One region of the Vibrio sp. QJM3NY_27 genome, then DNA from elsewhere that is predicted to be linked to it. Evidence: riboswitches for the same ligand, from Rfam matches in the RefSeq annotation. Region 1 holds a riboswitch; the other holds the start of a gene.
What was found. A riboswitch is a leader RNA that binds a small molecule or an ion and turns the genes downstream of it on or off. The one in region 1 is predicted to bind cyclic di-GMP.
Positions count from the first base shown of each region.

Region 2: it holds a riboswitch for cyclic di-GMP, as region 1 does, so the genes downstream of both, AC3CIA_RS10430 (TfoX/Sxy family DNA transformation protein) here and gbpA (N-acetylglucosamine-binding protein GbpA) in region 1, are expected to answer to the same signal.

Region 1 is NZ_CM173512.1:170,569-182,019, reverse strand. It holds gene AC3CIA_RS16710 (phospho-sugar mutase) at 1-135, opposite strand, end outside; gene coxB (cytochrome c oxidase subunit II) at 592-1,809, shown strand; gene ctaD (cytochrome c oxidase subunit I) at 1,806-3,467, shown strand; gene AC3CIA_RS16695 (cytochrome c oxidase assembly protein) at 3,479-4,099, shown strand; gene AC3CIA_RS16690 (cytochrome c oxidase subunit 3) at 4,138-5,022, shown strand; gene AC3CIA_RS16685 (DUF2909 family protein) at 5,060-5,290, opposite strand; gene AC3CIA_RS16680 (SURF1 family protein) at 5,178-6,119, shown strand; gene AC3CIA_RS16675 (hypothetical protein) at 6,112-6,720, shown strand; gene AC3CIA_RS16670 (COX15/CtaA family protein) at 6,768-7,823, shown strand; gene cyoE (heme o synthase) at 7,813-8,805, shown strand; gene gbpA (N-acetylglucosamine-binding protein GbpA) at 8,917-10,383, opposite strand; cyclic di-GMP riboswitch class I at 10,456-10,545, opposite strand; gene AC3CIA_RS16655 (hypothetical protein) at 10,868-11,221, shown strand.
Region 2 is NZ_CM173511.1:2,343,172-2,354,622, reverse strand. It holds gene AC3CIA_RS10445 (alpha/beta fold hydrolase) at 1-123, shown strand, start outside; gene AC3CIA_RS10440 (putative signal transducing protein) at 263-580, opposite strand; gene AC3CIA_RS10435 (TVP38/TMEM64 family protein) at 651-1,331, opposite strand; gene AC3CIA_RS10430 (TfoX/Sxy family DNA transformation protein) at 1,467-2,057, opposite strand; cyclic di-GMP riboswitch class I at 2,185-2,270, opposite strand; gene purR (HTH-type transcriptional repressor PurR) at 2,441-3,445, opposite strand; gene torD (molecular chaperone TorD) at 3,762-4,409, opposite strand; gene torR (two-component system response regulator TorR) at 4,694-5,407, shown strand; gene elyC (envelope biogenesis factor ElyC) at 5,634-6,488, opposite strand; gene cmoM (tRNA uridine 5-oxyacetic acid(34) methyltransferase CmoM) at 6,604-7,389, shown strand; gene mukF (chromosome partition protein MukF) at 7,515-8,852, shown strand; gene mukE (chromosome partition protein MukE) at 8,833-9,639, shown strand; gene mukB (chromosome partition protein MukB) at 9,636-11,451, shown strand, end outside.

The DNA of each region.
Region 1 (11,451 bases):
TGCGGTTCCGAATTCTAATCGTTGAGTAAAGCGGTCTTCTAGTTCGTCGTGCATTCCCTCATCGATGAGGTGTTGAAGCTCTTCACGAGTTCTTGGGTCTGGGTCTCTCGCTAACCAGTTCATAGCATCTTGCATAATTACTAAACCTTTTCATATCGGGATGTCTTTCTGTTGATTTAATTTAAATGATATTGATTATCATTTCCATGAAAGCAATCGTAAAACTCGATTTAAAATAAATTCCAACAGCAAGGGAAGGGCATATGGATAAAGCAACTTTAAATAATTGACTGTTTAGTAAGTAAACTTACCTTGAATAATTGGATATCACTAACTAGCCTTTTACATAAATATAACAAAATTTAACAAATTCGCCGTTTTTGAATCTTTCATGGAAACTTCCAACGCTTATGAGCCGTATTAGATCTTAGGTTGATATGAGGTCAGCAGCCCGTTTACAGGCTAGTTCCATGTGAGTTGTAGATTGAGATTCAGCCTTTCATGTGCAGCCGGGATAACAATGAATGTTGTTCAGCTCGCAACGACATTTAGGTCGCAAGTATCCAATTAGGAAGGATAAGGAGAGATCTTTTGAAAAGATTACTGGTTAGGCTGGGGTGGCTTTTGAAAAGTTTTGTTGTGGTTTTGGTATCGCCTTTGGTGCATGCCAGCACTGAATACAATATGACTCAAGGTGTCACTGAGATCAGCGGTAAGGTATACGAACTTCATATGCTGATCTTCTACATCTGCTGTGCGATTGCTTTTGTTGTTTTTGGTGTTATGTTTTATTCAATTCTGAGACACCGAAAGTCGAAGGGGGCGGTTGCTGCTCATTTTCACGAAAGTACGAAAGTCGAAATTCTTTGGACCATCATTCCTATTATTATCCTCATCGCTATGGCCATACCCGCGACCAAGACCTTGATTGCGATGGAAGACACCTCTCAATCAGAACTCACAATCAAAATTACAGGCTCGCAATGGAAGTGGCACTACAGCTACTTTGGCGAAGATGTTGAGTTTTTCAGCCTTTTAGCGACTAGCGATAAAGAGATTGAAGGTATTGAAGTGAAAGGCGCGCATTACCTGTTAGAGGTTGATAAGCCGCTTGTACTGCCTATCAATCGTAAAGTCCGCTTTTTGATGACTTCCGATGATGTTATTCACTCATGGTGGGTGCCTGCTTTCGCGGTTAAGAAAGATACCATTCCCGGTTTCATCAATGAGGCGTGGACAAAGATCGATGAGCCTGGCGTTTACCGAGGCCAGTGTGCTGAATTGTGTGGTCGTGCTCATGGCTTCATGCCGATAGTGGTACGTGCCATGGAAGAAGACGACTTTGACGCATGGTTAGCGGAGCAGAAAGAATTGGCGATCGCTGCACAACAAGCGGCGCAAGATGCACTAGATGCGTCACTTTCCTTAGAAGAATTGAATGCTATCGGTGAAGAAGTCTACAAAACCCGTTGCGCCGTTTGTCATCAAGTCAACGGAGAGGGCATTCCCGGCGCATTTCCTGCCATTAAAGGAAGCCCTATAGCACTTGGTGATGTGGGTGTTCATATCGATACCATTGTTTATGGTCGTGGAGGCACCGCAATGCAGGCATTTGATAATCAATTAACCGAGAAAGAGATTGCTGCGGTAGTGACTTATCAAAGAAAAGCTTGGGGTAATGATACGGGTGACATTGTTCAGGCTTCAGATGTAAACGCTTATAAAGCCAAGCAAGAAGGCGGAGGCCAAGCAGCTGACGAACAAGGCTCAACGGATGAAGCACAAAATGATGCTAAGGAGCAGTTATGAGTTCGCCAATCAATCAGCCGGTGAAATCGGCTCCTGCAGAAGATCAAGCACTGAGTCATTCAGCTGAAGGTTCATTGGACAGCCACGATTTACCTCATGATGATCTCGACTCACATGCTGCTCCCAAAGGTTGGGCGCGTTGGCTTTACTCAACCAACCACAAAGACATAGGTACACTTTACCTTTGGTTTAGCTTTGCCATGTTCTTAACAGGCGGCGCCATGGCGATGGTGATCCGTGCGGAGTTATTCCAACCGGGGTTACAGCTCGTTGAGCCAGATTTCTTTAATCAGATGACTACCGTTCACGGTTTAATAATGGTATTTGGTGCCGTGATGCCTGCATTCACAGGTTTGGCTAACTGGATGATCCCAATGATGATTGGCGCTCCAGACATGGCGCTGCCGAGAATGAACAATCTCAGTTTCTGGATTCTACCTTTTGCTTTCTTGATCTTAATTGGTTCTTTGTTTACTGAGGGAGGCGGCCCGAGCTTTGGTTGGACATTTTATGCGCCGCTCTCGACAACTTATGGTCCAGATAGTACGGCGCTGTTTGTATTTTCTGTCCATATTATGGGGATCAGTTCGATCATGGGGGCGATCAACGTCATCGTAACCATAGTGAACATGCGCGCGCCGGGAATGACTTGGTTCAAGCTACCGATGTTCGTATGGACTTGGTTGATTACCGCTTTCTTATTGATAGCCGTGATGCCCGTGCTCGCGGGAGCCGTAACCATGGTACTGACCGATAAATACTTTGGGACGAGCTTTTTTGATGCTGCGGGTGGCGGGGATCCGGTGATGTTCCAGCATATATTCTGGTTCTTTGGACACCCTGAAGTATACATCATGATTTTACCGTCTTTTGGTATTGTCTCTGCGATAATCCCGGCATTCAGTGGCAAGCGTTTATTTGGTTATCACTCGATGGTGTACGCAACATGCAGTATCGCACTGCTGTCATTCTTAGTGTGGGCGCACCACATGTTCACCACGGGTATGCCAGTATTTGCCGAGCTTTTCTTCATGTATTGCACCATGTTGATCGCCGTGCCTACGGGAGTGAAGGTGTTTAACTGGGTGGCGACGATGTGGCGGGGCGCTTTGACCTTTGAAACACCAATGCTGTTTGCTATTGCCTTTATCGTTCTATTCACGATTGGTGGGCTATCTGGATTGATGCTCGCTATCGTACCTGCCGATTTCCAATACCACGATACCTACTTTGTTGTGGCTCACTTCCACTATGTTCTGGTGACAGGTGCTGTGTTCTCAATTATGGCCGCCGCCTATTATTGGTTGCCGAAATGGACAGGGCATATGTACGACCACAAGCTCAGCCTGTGGCATTTCTGGACATCAGTCATATCGGTCAATGTACTTTTCTTCCCTATGCACTTTTTGGGTTTAGCGGGCATGCCTCGTCGAATCCCTGACTACGCGATTCAGTTTGCTGACGTTAACCAAGTGGTATCGATTGGTGGCTTCGCCTTTGGCTTGTCGCAATTGATTTTCTTATGGTTGGCTATCAAGTGCGTAAGAGGTGGAGAGCCTGCACCAAGCAAACCATGGGACAGAGCGGAAGGCCTTGAGTGGACGGTTCCAAGCCCAGCACCTCATCACACGTTTACTCATCCACCTAAAATTGATTAAGGGGAAGGAGTATGAGCGATAACAAAAACCACCAACAAGACAGCAATAACCAGCCATCACCCAAACGCTCGACAAAGACGTTGACGGGCTACTTGGTGCTGAGTGTGATTGGCATGTTTGGCTTTGGCTTCGCTCTGGTTCCTCTGTATGACGTGATGTGTGAAGCTTTGGGGATCAACGGGAAAACCAACACGGTTTCAGCGGTTCAGCCTCAAGGAATGCAACCTGATTATTCTCGCACGGTTCGAGTGGAGTTCATGTCGCACATTAAGCCAGATATGCCATGGCAGTTTGTGCCTGAAACGCGAGTGTTAGAGGTTCACCCTGGGGAAGTGGTTCAAACGAATTACATTGCGAAAAACTTATCGGGTCTTTCGTTAGTTGGGCAAGCGGTGCCATCGGTGTCTCCCGGAAATGGAGCGACATATTTTAATAAAATGGAGTGCTTCTGCTTTAACCAGCAGCCTCTGGACGGACATAAGAGCGCTGAGATGGGGCTGATCTTCTACATTGAGCCTGAGATCCCAGAATCGATTCATACGCTCACTCTCTCTTACACCTTGTTTAATATCACAAGTGATGTTGGCTTGAACAAGAGTCAGGCTCAAGCTGAGACACTCGCAAGTAACTAGGGATTTACAGAACCAGTATCAACATAAGGAGTTGAGCGATGAGTTCTAAAAAGGAAGTTTATTTCGTTCCACATCAAAGCCACTGGCCATTAGTGGGTGCCGTTGCATTGTTTTTGGTCGCGGTTGGCGCTGGCTTGACGGTGCAAAACATGGGTACCGATTCTGCTGGTGGTGTGTTTGGAAAAGCAGTGCTGTTAGTTGGGTTTTGTGTGTTGCTTTACATGCTCGCAGGTTGGTTTAGCAATGTGATCACCGAATCGCTAAGCGGCCTCTATTCTGAGCAGATATCTCGTTCGTTTCGACAAGGTATGAGCTGGTTCATCTTCTCTGAAATTATGTTTTTCGGTGCTTTCTTTGGCGCACTTTTTTATGCTCGCATGATTTCTGTGCCCTGGATTGGTGGCGCAGGCAACAATGCAATGACTCACGAAGTGTTGTGGCCGATGTTTCAGTCGATATGGCCGCTGACCACCACACCAGATGGTGTGACGACGCAAGCAATGCCTTGGCAAGGTATCCCGCTTAAGAACACCATTATCCTGCTGCTTTCCTCTGTGACGCTGCACATGGCACATATCAGTCTTGAACAAAATAAGCGTATGGCTTTGATCGTGTGGTTGGAGGTAACCATTGTTCTGGCTGGCTTCTTCCTATTCTTCCAAGTTGAAGAGTACCTTCACGCGTATCAAGAGATGGGGCTGACGCTTCAATCCGGTATCTATGGCAACACCTTCTTCTTATTGACAGGATTCCATGGTTTGCATGTGTGTTTAGGAACGATTTTTTTGATTGTGTTACTGGCGAGAGTTGCGAAGGACCACTTCACTCCGAAAGACCACTTTGCGTTCCAAGCGGGCAGTTGGTATTGGCACTTTGTTGATGTGGTTTGGTTAGGTCTGTTTGTGTTTGTTTATGTGCTCTAACGAAATATATCGGTCTAGCTGTTAGGTTTGTATGGGCTTAATAAGGGCGAGGGTTGGGAGTTATCATTCCTGAACCTAACGCCAGTAATAACAGTAGCACGACAACGGCTGACCACATGACTCGACGACCCAAGAAGTGACTCAGTCTTTTGCCATTGTGTTTACCTGAGGCGATTTGGATTAGCCCTTTCATCAGGTTGAAAGCGATAAAAAATAGCAAAGCGACCAATACAATTTTAAACAACAACACAAAGGTAGATGACGCCATAGTGATAACTCCAAACCGATTGATTGATGATGAACACAAGTTCCGCAGTAAAGGTTTTTGGATAGCGGTTGTTTTAACTGTGGTTTCAGTCGGCATTTTAATCAAGTTGGGTTTGTGGCAGTTAGACAGAGGTAACGAGAAACTACGTTATGAACAGCAGCTATCAGAAAGAGCGCAGCAATCACCTAGGTCATTGGATGGGGTTATCTCTGAATTGCAGAACTCGCGTACACAAGCGCAAGATTTATCTGAACAGCAGTCTTTAAATGGTTTGAAGGTTGACGTGACATTGGAAACATCAAGTGGTTTGGTGATCTTGTTAGACAACCAGATTAACCAAGGAACGGTGGGGTATGTGATTTACATGTTGGGGGAAGTTCAAGTTCAAGGAAAGCAGTTCTTGCGCAAACATCAACTACTGATAGACCTTGGGTTTGTTGTGGCAAGCCGTGACAGAAGAGAGCTACCGCAACTAGGAAATATCACATTACCAACCAATATGTCAGGGCGTTTGTACACTCGTTCGGTGAACCCTCTAAGTCATGAGTTGGCTTTAGAAAATACAACGCCTAAAAGAATTCAAAACATCAACATCACAGCGTTATCAGAGTACACAGGGCAAGAAGTGCTGCCCTTTGTCTTCCAACCGCAAAGCTTAGAATCGTGGCCTTATGAGTTGTTGTGGCGACCAACGGCTATGAAATCTGAAAAGCACTTCGGTTACTCATTTCAATGGTTTGTAATGGCAGTGGTACTTTTGTTTTTGATGTTGTTAATTGGCTATCGGTACCTAAAAAAGACACCTATCACGGAGAATCAAGATGGATAAGTCTCAAGCACAAGTGAACAGGGAAAGTACCGATGCAAACATGGTTGAGTTTAAAAAGCGTCGCACTAAGGGGCGTTTAGTATTAATCGGATTGGTTCTAATTTTTGCTCTGCCAGCGATTATCGCCAAAACCGTATTGGAACAGAGCTGGTATACGTCAGGAGTAACCAACTCAGGAGAATTGATTGAACCAAGGGTCACGCTGAAAGATTTTGGCGTAACGGTACCCATGGCTGGAGAGGGTTGGTTAGTGGGTTATATCGCCCCTACAGAGTGCGAAAGCTTGTGTGAACAACAACTCCATTATTTGAATCAAAGTTATTTAGCTTTAGGGAAGAACAAAGAAAGAGTGACCGCTGTTGTTTTTGTTTCAGAAGGGGATTCATTGGTGAGTTCGCTCAACAAGCCTGATTTGTCTTTCTTGGCTGGAGGTGATCAACTCAGTACTGAGTTTGCGCCTGCTTCAATCGTCATTATCGATCCTCTTGGGCAACTGGTGATGGAATATAAGAGCGTTTCGGACTCTTCGCAGTTAGTCAGCCAATCGAAAGGAATGATTCATGATTTACGAAAACTACTCAAGCTGTCGAGAGTGGGGTAATGGCGAGTAATCATTAGGTGTTGATGGTTCGTATAGGGAGATAAGCGATGCAAAAAGGAGCTCCAAAGTTACTCATGTTTATTATGAGAGTGACTATCTTGTTAACTCTGACTGTTATTGTGCTCGGTGCTTACACGCGTTTGTCTGATGCTGGCCTTGGCTGTCCAGATTGGCCGGGATGTTATGGCAAGATCACCGTGCCTTCCGATGCATTAGCGGTGAATGAAGCGAATCTACAATTTCCAGAACGAGCGCTTGAAGCTGAAAAAGCCTGGATCGAGATGGTACATCGCTACTTTGCAGGATCGTTAGGAATTCTTATCTTCGTGGTCGTTACTTGGTGTATCCAGAAAAACATTTCACCGATGGGCCTTCCTCTCGTTATCTCCGCAACTGTGATCTTTCAGGCTTTGCTTGGTATGTGGACGGTCACTCTCAAACTCATGCCTGTGGTCGTGATGGCGCACTTGATGGGTGGCTTTACGTTGTTGTCCCTTCTTTGCTTGCTCTATTGCCGTTTATCCAATATTCAGAGTCGTTCTAGTGGACCTGTTTATCCGTCAAAACTTAAAGCTTGGGCGCTGCTTGGGTTGATAGTGGTGGTTGGGCAGATCTTGTTAGGTGGGTGGACGTCATCCAACTATGCCGCTCTTGTGTGTACGCAATTACCCATTTGTGAAGGGAACTGGACAAGTTATCTCGATTTCAAAAATGCATTCGATTTTGCTCAACGCGGACATGATAACTATGAGTTTGGCGTGTTGGCGTATCCAGCAAGGCTCACCATACATGTCATGCATAGGTTCGGGGCTATTGTTGCCACATTAACTGTGTTGATGATTGTGTATCAACTTTGGAAGTTGGGTAAAGCACCTCAACAGAAGCTGAGTATCATTGTTGTGATGGTGTTGTTTGCTCAAGTCAGTTTGGGGATTAGCAATGTCTTGTTCCACCTGCCGATATCCGTTGCGGTTTTGCATAACCTAATGGCGGCAATGTTGCTTGTGAGTATGGTTGTGACTAACTTTGTGGTGTGGCAGTACAAACCAAGCGAGTGTTTGGCTAAGAACAATGTATTACAAGGAGGTAATCATGGTCAGTAGAACGTCGACACAAAATAGAGTGATGGTTCAAGGTGGAGCATCAAGCAATGAAAGTGCGACCAATCATAGAATTTCCTCAGGAAACGAAGTGGTTTCAACAAGTGATTTGGTCTCGAAAAATAAAGCAACTTGGAAGGTCTATTTAACACTGACTAAACCCAAGGTAGTGGCTTTGATGCTGCTGACTGCATTGGTTGGTATGTGTTTAGCGGTACCCAATGGATTGCCCTTACAACAAACTTTGTTCGGAATGATTGGGATAGGGCTGATGGCCGGTTCGGCAGCTGCTTTTAATCATTTGATCGACAAAAAGATCGATGGGCAAATGACTCGCACTAATCGACGACCTTTACCGTCGGGTGAACTGAGTAGTGTGCGTGTGTTCAGTTTTGCGTCTGGTATTGGCTTACTTGGTTTTGTCGTGCTAGTGGTGTGGGTCAATCAACTCACCGCTTGGTTAACTTTTGCGAGCTTATTAGGTTACGCGGTGATTTATACCATGTATCTGAAGCGAGCGACGCCGCAAAACATTGTGATAGCCGGAATTGCTGGCGCTATGCCACCCTTATTAGGCTGGACGGCCGTAACCAATGAACTGCATTCAAATGCTTGGCTGTTGGTGATGATCATCTTTATTTGGACGCCTCCGCACTTCTGGGCGTTGGCAATTCATCGTCGTGATGAGTATGCCAAAGTGAATATTCCCATGCTGCCTGTGACCCATGGTATTGCTTACACCAAAACATCGATTTTGCTCTATACCTTGCTGCTAAGCATCGTATGTATATTGCCAGTGTTGGTCGGCATGAGCAGCTGGATATATCTGAGCGCTTCATTGGTGCTCAACGGTGGGTTTGTTTACCACGCTTGGGTACTTAAGTATCGTGATGAGCCTAATATGGCGATGAAGACCTTTAAGTTCTCCATCTATCATCTCATGATCTTGTTTGTTGCTCTGTTGGCAGACCACTATCTACTTTAACAACTGGCATTTCTACTTTTACTGAACAAGAAAACGGATGCTTTGGGCATCCGTTTTTGTTTGGTTGATGACTAAAACTCACTTAATACAAAGTAAGTATCTAGCGAGTACTTAGTCCACTTTGTTCCAAGCACTTTGCCAGTGTGAACCGACACCTGGTTCGTACTGAGTTGCTGTTGGAGCCCATTGGACACAGTAACCAGAGTATGGGAACTCTTTACACTGATAAACGCCGCCGTCGCTGCTCAGAACCTTAGTACCTGCTGTGTAAGACTCAATGCTTTCAGGGAATATGAAGTCATAATCGCCGGCTGGTGGAGGCGTTTGCTCGTCCATTAGATGGAAATCAAGCGTATTTTGATCTACTAGGTTACCTTGGTCATCTTTCGTCACGACTACAAGCATGTGGTGGCCTGCTTCCGACTTAGATAGAGTGAGTTGAACATCTTCAACTTGTCCGTCTGATAACTCAGATTTCTGAGATGCAAGTGCTTCACGGTGATGGTTGTAAACGGTCAGTTCTGCTTGAATATCGCCAGTTGCCGCTAATGTAAGATCAAGCTGTGTAGGTTGGTTCTCATCAATAACATACTCAGACTCTAGGCCTGTGACTTCTAGCTCATGATCTGGCTCTGGAGTATCAATCTTGTAACCGATTTCTACGCTCTTAAAGCCTGAACCTGATTTTAGATAAACAGGGTTAGTGCCGTACACTGGCGCGAAATCGTTTTGATCGTTTAACTGGCCCGCTTTGATTTGCGTTTGCTCTTGATTGATCTTAGAAGCAAGCGCGTAAGACCAGTTGTTCGCTTTACCTTGCTCGTTGTTCTCAATCACTAGCTCTGTACTGTATGAAGCGTTCTCACCAGATTGGTCGAAGACGCGAGTGTAAACAGCGTCACCTACATTCAGGTCTTGCGTTGGGTTGATTTGACCGCCTTGATCCCAATCAGGAATGATAGGGCCGTCGCCATCAAACTTCACATCGATAACATTGTAGAAAGCCGCTGCAGTGTCACCTACATCCCATACCGCAAGGATCACTTGATAACCTTCGCGTTCTGGCACATTACACAAGTGGCTGACTTGCATCGGTGGTTGTTCCATGTTGCCTTCAATAACACAGAATGGCGTTAAGTCGAAAGAGCTGCGCGCCAAAGGTTGGTTCGGGTTCCAGTCGGGTTGCGTAATATAGTATTTCCAGTCGCGAGTTTTGTGGTTCGCTGTGAACGTCCACTCAAAGTATTGAGAACCAGACTTGATCGGGCGTTTAACCCAGCGATCGGCTGTTTGCTCGTCTAGCGCTGCTGCTAAAGAAGATTGCGCACTGGCGATTTTACCATCGGCAGGGCCGCTTTCAGGGAAGCCCTCAGGGCCTTCTACACTTTGTGGTTCATATTGAATACCACCACAGCCTATGTTTTTTTGTTGTGTATCACTCGCTGGGAATTTACACAACGCGACACGGCTTTCTGCTACGCCATTATCGTATGCCGAGACATAACCGTGACCGAAGCTTGCTCCACTGACGCTAAGTAGCGATAGCGCGATGAGCGATTTTTTTGGGAGTTGTTTCATTATTTGTCCTTACTGTATTTGGCCGACAAAAAAGAGAACACTCCGGCATGCATTTACACTTAAATTCTATTAAGTGGCGGCCCCGCTATCATAGACAGAATATATGTCGACAGACCGGTGGCTTTGCGTCCTATTCTTTCAAATAGTTTGCCAGAAGTGAGTTTGAGCAAACGAAATGTAGCCAACAGCTTTTATAAATGCGACACAATAGATTTAAATGTGGAATGCTAATCTCGAACTTATAATTCTTAATACAAATTAACTTGCTATATGTTTAGTTCACCAACGTATAAATTATTGATATAAATAAAGAAAGTATTTACTCTAATTGCTTTTGTGAATGCTTTCGATTGTGATTTTTTGTTCTGTACGACAATTGCGCGCATATCAAAACCAAACCTTTGGTTTCCACTAACCAAACCCTGACATGTTATGTATGAAAAGCCGGACAATTGATTGGTATGAATTATATAAAGGAGTCGGTATGGAATTCACAGAACTAGATAGAGACGCGTTATATCAAACGTGGATGTCACAAAAATCGAGAATGCGTATTACGCAAATGGAGTTTTCAAAAAAGCTTGGAATGAACCAGCTTGATTTCTCTAGAGTGCTAAGAGGCGAGACGCCATTAACGATGTCTTTCGTTAGTCACTTTTGTCGTTTACTTCATTTAGAGCCTAGGAATGTGTTTCCTTCGCTTAAAGAAGGTAATGAGTCAGGGCCGAAAGTGGTCTACCTGAAAAGTAGAATGAGCGTTGATGGTGAGATCCAAAATGCTTATATCGAAGGAAATCAGGTAATCGTAGAGTATGCACACACCGTTCAGCATGACTAATTTTAGAGATAGCTCTGAGTTTTAACCCCTTTTCCTACAACTTTTTCACATAGGGTGCGGCATACTTGTTTAGATTCATAAATTTAACCGAAGTGCGCTATGACACCTTTAAAACTTCTCTTGTTTGTTGCAACCAGCATCTTTTTGTTTGGTTGTGCAGGCGGCCCAATTAAAACCGCAACTAAATTCACCAGTTATGAAGATTTTCAACCATGATTGACTCGCTTGGT
Region 2 (11,451 bases), on a different replicon from region 1:
GTAGAAGCGCATAAGTCGAGTGAGTTGGTAGAAATTGCCAATTGTGGGCATGTGTGTAACGTAGAAAACCCTGAAGAATTCAATCAACGATCTATCGCTTTTATACAAAAGCAAATTCAGTGATTCTTTAGCAGAACAGATGCTCGAATAGAATTGAAACAAAAACGGGAAGCTAATTTTAGCTTCCCGTTTTTATTTGGAGGAGGTATCTGACCGAGTTGTTATATAAGGCCGTTGGAGCCACTTTACCTTTCAAAATCTGCTATTCAGGTGAAGCAGCACCGCACTGCCAACAAGAACCGAATTGTGCTTCGTTGACTTCATGACATTCTCCGCAACGCCACTCTTCATAAATGATCGAATCTTGCTGTTTCTGGTAGTCATTAACAACTGCCCGGGCTTTGCTCGCCAATTCTGGCTCATATAACCATACGTAAGGGTCAGTTTCTTCGGTAAATGGAATTTCCCCTTTCAAACCGAATAACCCTTCACCACGAACTTCACACGCAATATTCACACTTTCTAGCAATCCACAGATGATGTGGGCTTCTGTCGGATTCGATGCACTGAAGATTTTCATTGAGATAGAACCTTATCTGGCTATATGCGTTATTTAGCTATTATAAGTATACGTTATTCAGTGATAGACGTTATTCAGCCACAGGTGCTGAGCGAAATTTATTCATCAACCATTTTGCAATGATTGGGAATACACCCAGTAAGGCAAATGACAAAAGTACTGAAGGGGACACGATACCCGAAAGTGAATCAATTTCCGCGAGTTGAGTACCAGCATTCAAGAAAACAGCGGTACCCGGTAACATCCCTATTTGACTCGTAATGTAGTAACGACTCACGGACATCGGTGTTAGACCCATCAACAGATTGATAAGAAAAAATGGGAATACAGGAATCAGACGCAGAGAAAACAAGTAAAATGCTCCGTCTTTTTCAACGCCCTTGTTAATCGTTGCTAATTTGTCACCAAATTTGGTTTGGATCCAGTCACGTAAAAGGTAGCGGCTACTTAGAAATGCGAGGGTTGCACCAATGGCACTGGCGAAAGAGACCAGCAGCAAACTATTCCAGAAACCAAATAGCGCAGCCCCTAACAGGGTCACAACAGCAGCACCAGGAATTGAGAAAGCAGTAATCATTAAATACGCGACAAAATAGATAGCAGCGGCAGCAATGAAGTTGCTATCAATGTAGTCAGTTAAAACGGCTTGTTGGGCCTTGGCATTTTCAAGCGTTAGGTATTGGCCGAAATTGACGCCTAACAAGACGATGGTTACGACCAACACAATACCCAATATCATTTTCTTACTCATTGATACTTCCTCTAAATTTTCAATGTATACCATTAGTATAGATAGACAGGCAAAGCATAGATTAACTTTCAGCAGATATAAAAAAAGCCGCAGTAAATGCGGCTTAGTTATGTATATAGTTTTTCACTTACAATGTTAATTGACGCGATTGATAAGCTCTTCACGACGCTGCTGCGGTATAACAGACCAATGTGTGCCATTGATCGCGCCTTCTAGCGCCCAAAGTAGTTCAATACTGACAGAAGACGCATGTGATTCTTTGATGGCGTTAAATGCGTTTACAGAGCCAGATTCATATAAACGTTCTACGGAATCGATCCCTGCTTTTTTCAACATACGCTCAGTGGCGAGTCGAAGGTTGGGCAGATCTTTGAGTCGAGTAGGCTTAGCTGAAGATTGCTCAGCTTTTTCTTCTTTAGCAAAACCCAGAGACGTCGTTGCAAGCTGCAAGATTTTCTCTTGGTCTTGCCACAGGCCTTCGGGTAAAGCGAAATATTTAGTAACGACAGGGAAACCACGTTTTTTGTAGACGTACGGTTGAAACCCTTGTTGTTCGAACTGTTTCGTTGTGCATTTGTCTGCTCGTATGTGCAGCTGGTCATTTACAACCAGAGCAAACATAGTGTCATCAGCAAAAAGACCGAAGCCACCAAACATCGAGCGTGATTTTATTTTTCCTAGGGATTCAAATAATTTCATTGAATCCTTTAGTATCGGTTTATCCATGTTATTTATCTCGGTGTATTTGAACTACGCCACCAAATAAGCAGGTCCGAGAGATTAGCAAAATGTTGCAATTAAATTGTCAATTAGCCGTAAATTACTAAATTATTAGTAGTTACTGCATTTTGCCATCGGTAACCCCGCTACCATACCAACGAGTGGTTTAGGCCGGAAGCTTTGCGTCTCACTCTTTCAAGTGATTTGCCCTGTGCGTGACTGATTGAATAGAATAAAGTTTTTGTTGAATGAGGCTCACACTTGTTATTTCAAAATGTGATATTGCTTCAATTAATGATCTTTCCAGTATGATACCAGGTTCATTCATGTTGTTGATAAAAAAAGCGCACCTAAAGGTGCGCTTGATTAAACTAAACTGAATTTATCAATTAATTTAACGTTTTAACTGTGCTTCGCTCAACAATTTCAGGGTGCATTTCGAACACACGCTTTTCATGGTCTTTATCTTTAATGCGTTCTAACAAAATTTCGAAAGCGTTCTTACCAACACGACGTTTGGGTTGGTGAACCGTTGTTAACGGCGGAGAGAAGTATTCAGCCAACTCGATGTTGTCATAGCCGATCACTGAAATATCTTCAGGGATACGAATTCCTTTCTCTTGCAATCTGCTCATTAGGCCGAGTGCCATGGTGTCGTTAAAACAGAATACGGCCGTTGGGCGATCTACCATCTTAATGATTTTCTCTGCAGCAAGAACCGCAGTATCACACTCGAAGTTACCTTCAATGATCATGTTATCATCGGTAGCAATCTTAGCTTCGTTGAGTGCGCGTTTGTAACCCGCGATGCGTTCAACACATGCCGCTTTGTCTAAGTGGCCACTTAAACAAGCAATCTTGGAGTGACCGTGCTCAATGAGGTATTTGGTCGCTAGGTAACCACCTTCCTCAGAGTTGTCGATGATCTTATCTGCTTGAGAACTCTCAGGGCCCCAATCCATAATCACTTTAGGAATGTCAGCGTGACGGTCTAACATGCCTCTTAGCTCTTCAGTTAGGTCAGAACACATAACTAAGATGCCATCTACACGTTTCTCTGCAAGCATTCGAATGTAGTCACGTTGCTTCTCATAGATACCGCCCGTATTACACAGAATCAAAGTGTAACCTTGACGGTAGCAGTAGCTTTCAACACCATCGATAACTTCAGAGAAGAATAGGTTAGTTGATTGAGTAACTAGCATGCCGATAGTGCGGGTTGTATTGCACTTCAAACTACGAGCAACGGCACTTGGTGCATAGTTCAGTTCGTCTACGGCTTTATTTACTTTTTCTTGCGTCGCTTCTGCAACAAAGCGAGTTTTGTTGATTACGTGAGAAACGGTTGTTGTTGATACGCCTGCTAAGCGAGCGACATCTTTTATAGTGGCCATGGTTTTATCCTATTAGAAGCTACTTTCCCAAAGTACGGAATGAAGTAGCCGTTAAGCTACCTAACTAAGAGCTTAAATTTGTAGGGCTCTTTGGGTACTAAAGTGCTAAAAAACAAAAAACCGCTATTGAGCGGCTTGTCTTAACACCGAAATGCTCAAAACTATAATAAGCATAGCATTTCGTGAATGTTTCATATTTTATCGTTTGCGGTCACAATTTTAGACTGACTAGAAATTACTCGCAATAAAATTCACCCGGAAATCCGGGTGAATTGTCACATTCTTCTGAATTTATTTAACGAGTCATCCAATAAGCTTATTCACCAGCGAGGTATTGGGTGTCCAATGTACAGAATGCAAGTAGCAGAGATGAGACTGATGCGTAGAAACCGAATTCGTCAACGTCATGACATTTAACGTTGAACTTTGGTACCCAAGTAAGAAGTTGTTGCTCTATAAATTGCTGTTGAACAATGAACGATTTTTCTAGCTCTTCTTCAAGTTCCGTTTCATTAGAACGGATGATCAAGTTGCCAAGGAAGTCGAGTGCGATAGCGATGTGGTCAGCTGGTTCTTTTAGGTCTTGGTTCACCACTAAGTTGTGCTTGGCCATGATCTCTTCCATATCTTTTGCTGGCTTATCATTCAAAAGGCCAGTCTCACCGATATACATAGAAGCGTAAGGAAGTGCGCCATGCTTATCTGTTTTTAAGAATAAGTCACAGAAGTCAGCAGACAATTCTAGTTGAGCATCCTCACGCGTTTGTAGGCGGTTTAGCGCATCCACTAGGCTATCGATCGCCGGCTTTAGTGTTTCATTTTCGCCTAAACCAGTTAGGAAAGAACGAATTTCAACAGAGTGGTAGTGATCGAGTTCTTCTTGAGTGAGCTCTTTAGCGAATAAGCTTGATAGCAACCAGTATATTTCTGCTCTTTGCTCGTTGAACGCTTTCGTATCTTTCATTTCTTAGATCCTGATTTAGTCTTGTGGTGTTACTTATATGCATCTTGAAATTACTTGTGCAAAGCACACCAAGGCTGAATAACAAGGTTATTTGCGAAACGCAAAGTTACTCGTTAGTAGTAATGCCTATATTGAATTGCGATGGACGATAAATAGCAAGGTTTAAGATTGTCTTGTATCAAAAAAGATCCATGTTTCTGGCTTTTATCTTGTGTACCACTAGAATTGTTACGAGTTATGAATAGAATAGTCACTGAAACTATTAAATAAGAAAAGTGGTGTAGATGAGCTATCACGTATTAGTCGTAGAAGATGATGTGGTAACCCGCAGTAAACTGGTCGGATACTTCCAGAACGAAGGTTACACAGTAAGCGAAGCAGAAAGCGGCGCTCAAATGAGAAACGTGTTAGAAGATAATAACGTTGACCTCATTATGCTGGACATCAACTTACCAGGCGAAGATGGATTGATGCTAACTCGCGAATTACGCAGTCAATCAGACATTGGAATTATTTTAGTTACTGGACGCACGGATAGCATCGACAAAATCGTTGGCCTTGAAATGGGCGCTGACGATTACGTTACTAAACCCTTCGAACTTCGCGAGTTATTGGTTCGAGTTAAAAACCTACTTTGGCGCATTTCTGCCGCTCGTAAAACAGCAGCAGGTAAGGTTGAAGAGACTGAAGACGAATCTGTGGTTCGTTTTGGTGAGTGGACGTTTGATATCCCTCGTCGTGCGCTAAGCAAAAACGGCGAACCGGTAAAACTGACTAAAGCTGAATATGAACTGTTGGTTGCGCTCTCTTCTTATCCTAACCAGGTATTAAGTCGTGAACGCATTCTGAATATGATCAGTCACCGAGTGGATGCTCCAAACGATCGAACTATCGATGTGTTAATCCGTCGTATGCGTGCGAAGATGGAGTTTGACCCTAAGAATCCACAAATTTTTGTAACGGTTCACGGTGAAGGTTACATGTTCGCTGGTGATTGATTTCCTGCGAGAGTGATTAATCAACAACGATATTTAAACGTAAAAAGCCGAGACATCATTGATGTCTCGGCTTTTTTATTGCTTAGCTTTTACTGTTTACGAACTGGAAACCTGCAAATTACTTGGTTAATCAGTCTTGCCTATCTGGCCGAATCTAAAGATAAGACTATGTCTACAGGTAAGATTATGTCTACTGATAAGATCCAGTTTACTTATTCGGTTGAGTTTATTGAGGCTGCGCCGCAGAAATACCACCGTCATCTTCAACTAAGCGAGATGTTTCAGGAACAACAATGGGTTCTTCAACGGTGTCATTACTTGTATCAAGCCAATCACGCAGGCTTTGCCACATCAACCCCATTGTTTCGTGCCAGTAACGCTCAGTTTGCTCAAGGTAAAGAGCTTTGGGCATGTACTTATTCCAAGGTTCAACAATCCCTTCTTGTGCAAGGTAGTTGGTTGGTGCTGGTAATGGCCTCATGCCGGCAGCATGGAATTCATTCAATGCGCGAGTCATATGGCTAGCGGAAGTTACCAGTACCATTCTTTTATTTTTAACGAACGCAGCGGCTTGGCGGGCTTCTTCCCAAGTGTCTTTTGCTGTTTCAAGCAGAATGATATCGGGCTTTGAGACACCTAGTGCCAACGCAACTTTGGCCATCATTCTAGCATTGCTCACTTCAGTGCCTGCACCATAGCCAGACAAAATGAGTTTTGCACCAGGGTAAAGGCGTAGAATACGAATCCCTTCACTTAAACGCATTAGACCGGTGCGACTAAGCTCTGATGTTGGTGGGATTTGGTCGTCTACGACGTGACCACTTCCGAGAACCATCACGTAATCGACGGTTTCATCGACAGGTAAAAAAGCGGTGTGTTGCCTTTCCATTGGCATTAAAAGTTGACTAGAAACTGGCTGGAAAGCGATTAGGAAAATACCACATAGGGCTGAAAGGGTGATTAGGCAACCCGTCTTCCTTTTGGTAGTAAACATCACTAGGGCTAAACCCAGAAAAGCGAGAATTAACATTGCTGGCAGTGGCATCAGTAACGAAGACACTACTTTTTTCAGCTCAAACATATCCGAATAGTCCGAAAAAACATCACTTAGTAGTAAAAAGAGACATCGCCTCTTTATTCCTGAAATTCCTGTGACAGAATAGCAGGCACGATAGGACATAATAACTCAAGTAGCCGTGACTGAAGACCGTAATTTCGACGATATTGCCCACAAATTTGCAAAAAATATTTACGGCTCTGACAAAGGAGAGATCCGTCAGATCATCGTATGGGAAGATTTAGAACAAGCTTTGAGCAAATTTGAGCAATCAGCTTCGCCGCTGCATGTGCTTGATGCTGGAGGCGGCCTTGCGCAGATGTCGCAAAAAATTGCGTCGCTTGGGCATAACGTTTCTCTTTGTGACCTCTCTTCTGAAATGCTGAAGCTAGCAGAAGAAAGTATCAGTGAAGCGGGTTTGCTAGAGCAGTATCGGTTTATTCATTCTCCGGTCCAAAAAGTAGCAGAGCACCTTGAAGGCCAAGTTGATTTTGTGATGTTTCATGCCGTAATGGAATGGCTCGCAGATCCTAAAGAGGCGCTTGATTTATTACTGGAACAAGTAAAACCCGGTGGTGTTGCCTCGATAATGTTTTACAACCACCACGGATTAGTCCTGAAAAATGTGATTTGTGGCAACATTCCTCATGTATTGAATGGGATGCCACATCGAAAACGGTTTAAGCTGCAACCACAAAAAGGCTTGAAGCCAGAAGAGGTTTATCAATGGATAGAAGACGCCGGTCTAGAAATCTGTGGTAAATCAGGCATTCGTTCCTTCAGTGACTACATAGGTAATATGGAGTACATGGGCGATTACCAATTTGAAGATGTATTGGAACTAGAAAAACAGCTATGTCGCCAAGAGCCATATCTGTCGCTAGGCCGTTATATTCACGTTTGGGCTCAAAAACCTGCGCAATAACAGCGGTGAATGTGGTAAAAGAAGCCACAACATGCGCTATGCAATCGTAATAAGCCCGCGTCATAAAGAAATAGGCGTCATATCTAATACGTTCCATATGACGAAGAACAGTAACAGGAACCACAATGAGTGAAATGACTCAAACTGCCGAAGAGCAGCCAATTGATGAGTTGGTGGGCTGGGTCAAGCAGCATGATTTTTCATTAAACTTGCCACCAGAGCGCTTAGCATTTTTGATTGCTATCGCAGTACTAAGCAATGAAAGGTTCGATGAAGAGTTGGGCGAAGGTGAACTGCACGATGCATTTACCATTGTCACTCGACTGTTTGAAGATACTGGCGAAGCGTCTGCGTTTCGTGCCAACAATGCCATCAATGAGCTAGTTAAACAGAAGTTGATCAGCCGCTTTACCAGTGAAATCACCGATGGTGCGAGCATCTACCGCTTATCACCGTTGGCCGTTGGTATCTCTGATTATTACTTACGTCACCGTCAGTTCTCTAAATTAAAACTGTCGATTCAGCTTTCTATGGTTGCCGATGAGATGGCAAAAGCCATTGAAGCTGCGCAGAAGGGCGGAACTCCGGGGCATTGGAAAAAGAACGTTTACGGCGTGCTCAAATATTCAGTTGGTGAAATTTTCGATCAGATTGATCTTAACCAACGTGTTATGGATGAGCAGCAACAAACCGTTAAGCAGCAAATTGCCGACCTTTTAAATAAGGACTGGCGAGAAGCGATTAATAACTGTGAAGCTTTGCTATCAGAAACTTCTGCAACGCTAAAAGAATTGCAAGATACCTTGCAAGCGGCGGGTGATGAACTGCAAACACAGATCCTCGATATTCAAGAAATTGTTTACGGTGACGATGAACTCGAGTTCGTTGGCGAAACCCTGTTCGGTTTGCAAATGAAGCTTGACCGAATCACCAGTTGGGGTCAGCAAGCAATCGACTTGTGGATCGGCTACGACCGCCACGTTCACAAATTTATCCGTACCGCTATCGATATGGATAAAAACCGTGCCTTTAGCCAGCGGTTGCGTCAGTCAGTCACAGACTACTTTGATGCGCCTTGGTTATTGACCTACGCCGATGCTGAGAAGCTGACCGATCTTCGTGATGAAGCGCTAGTGCTTCGTGATGATGAAGTGATGGGACAATCGCCAATCGACGTTGAGTACGAAGAATTTGAGCAAGTGAATGATCTGCTTTCAGAACGAATTGCAGAGATGTTAAAAGCTCACAAACAGCAAGGCGCGCCAATTGACCTTGGCCTTGTGCTACGCGATTACCTCGCAGCACACCCTCGCACACACCATTTTGATTTAGCCAGAATTGTTGTCGACCAAGCCGTGCGCTTAGGTTACTCAGAGTCTGACTATCAGGCTATTCAGCCGGATTGGCAGGCAATCAATGATTTTGGTGCAAAGGTACAAGCAAATGTCATTAACAAGTACTGATGATTACATGCCAGAGAAACTGGTAAAAGCGATAGCGAACCCGTTGTTCCCTGCGCTAGATAGCATGCTGCGTTCAGGTAAGCATGTTTCAACCGAAGACCTAGACAACCACGCGTTGCTTTCTGATTTTGAAGTGGAACTTCAGCATTTTTACCAACGCTACAATACGGAACTGGTAAAAGCGCCGGAGGGTTTCTTCTACCTGCGTCCGCGTTCTACGTCTCTGATTGGCCGTAGTGTGTTGTCTGAGCTAGACATGCTGGTTGGTAAGGTGTTGTGTTTCTTATACCTAAGCCCAGAACGCCTTGCTCATGAAGGTATCTTCACCAATCAAGAACTGTTTGATGAATTGATGTCGTTAGCGGATGAGAAAAAGCTCATGAAGCTAGCAACGAACCGCGCATCTGGTTCTGACTTAGACAAAGAAAAGCTCTTTGAAAAAGTACGTACTTCTTTGCGTCGTTTACGCCGTATCGGCATGCTGATTGCGATTGGTGAAACCGGCAAGTTCCGTATCAGCGAAGCGGTATTCCGCTTTGGCGCTGACGTTCGTGTTGGCGACGATATGAAAGAAGCGCAATTACGTCTTATCCGTGATGGTGAAGCTGTGGTTCATACCCAAGAACCTAACCAAGGCAGCTTGTTGAATGAAGAACAAGCAGAAGCGGTATCAGAACTAGAAGCAGATGTAGACGAAAACGGTCAACAAGACATTTTTAACGATCAAGCTGACTTTGACTTAGAGTCGAACGATGGCGAACAAACAAAAGTAGAAGGTGAAGCATGATTGAAAGAGGCAAGTATCAATCATTAACCATGATCAATTGGAACGGCTTCTTTGCTCGCACTTTTGATATTGATGGATTGGTTACAACGCTTTCTGGCGGTAACGGTGCAGGTAAGTCGACCACAATGGCGGCATTCATCACAGCATTAATCCCTGACCAAAGCCTTCTGCATTTCCGTAACACAACGGAAGCGGGCAGTTCACAGTCATCTCGTGATAAAGGCCTTTACGGTAAGCTTCAGCCGGGCGCATGTTATGCGGCGCTAGATGTGGTGAACTCTCGTAACCAACGCCTATTGTTTGCAGTAAAACTGCAGCAAGTAGCGGGTCGTGATAAGAAAGTAGACATCAAACCGTTCGTAATCCAAGGCCTTCCAAGCCATGTAAAACCAACGGATGTGTTGATTCAGAACGTTTCAGACAGCCATGCTCGCGTATGTCAGTTAAACGACGTAAAAGCGGCGGTTGCACAATACGAAGGCGCGCACTTTAAAGCGTTTTCTTCGATTGTTGATTACCACTCACAGATGTTTGAATACGGTGTAGTACCGAAGAAATTGCGTAACAGCAGCGACCGTTCTAAGTTCTACCGCTTAATTGAAGCATCACTTTACGGTGGTATTTCTAGTGCGATTACGCGTTCTCTGCGTGATTACCTTCTACCGCAAAATGGTGGCGTGAAGAAAGCATTCCAAGACATGGAATCAGCACTACGCGAAAACCGCATGACGCTAGAAGCGATCAAAACGACTCAGTCGGATCGTGACTTGTTCAAGCACTTGATCACGGAATCTACGAACTACGTGGCAGCAGATTACATGCGCCATGCCAACGATCGTCGCAACAAGTTAGATCAAACCATGAAGTTCCGTGGTGAACTGTTTGGTTCTCGCGAAACCTTGCTTAATCAAAACAACTTGTTGAACCGCGTTCAAGAAGAGCTTGAGCTGTTGGTCGATCAAGAATCGGCACTAGAGCAAGATTATCAAGCGGCTTCGGATCATCTTCAATTGGTTCAAACTGCACTGCGTCAGCAAGAGAAAATTGCTCGCTACAGCGAAGATTTAGAAGAGCTTAATGAGCGTCTCGAAGAGCAGATTATGGTAGTTGAAGAAGCTCAAGAACGAGTACTTCTTGCTGAAGAACAGGCAACCATTACTGAAGAAGAAGTGGATAGCCTGAAAACTCAGCTTGCTGACTACCAACAAGCGTTGGATGTTCAGCAGACTCGTGCGCTTCAATACCAGCAAGCGGTTCAAGCCTTAGAGAAAACTAAGCAGTTACTTGGTGATGAATCTATTACTGCAGAAAGCGCATTAACTCTGGTTTCTGAGCTAAAAGCACAAGAAGAATCAAGCACTCAAACGTTACTGTCGACTAAGCATAAACTAGACATGTCTTCTGCTGCGTCTGCACAGTTCGACAAAGCGCTCGCTCTTGTTAAAAGCATCGTTGGTGAAGTTGAGCGTAAAGAAGCGTCTAACAGTGCTAAGCAAGCTTTAGAAAAAGGCCGTAACGCAAAACACGTTGTTGAAAACGAACAACAGTGGCGTGCTCAGCACCGTGACATGGCTCGTGATGTGGCGCAGCAGCGTCAAGCAAAAGAGCTTGCGACTGAATATCAAAAGCAACACAACATCTCACTGACTGACGAAGCGGTTTTCGATGAAGAACGTGAACGCCATGCAATGCAGATCGAGTCTCTTGAGTACGCACAAGAAGAGCTGCGTGAAGCGAAGAGTGAGCAACGTCGTGTGCAACAAAACCACGACCAAGAGATTCAAAAACTTGAGTCTATTGCTCCAGCGTGGA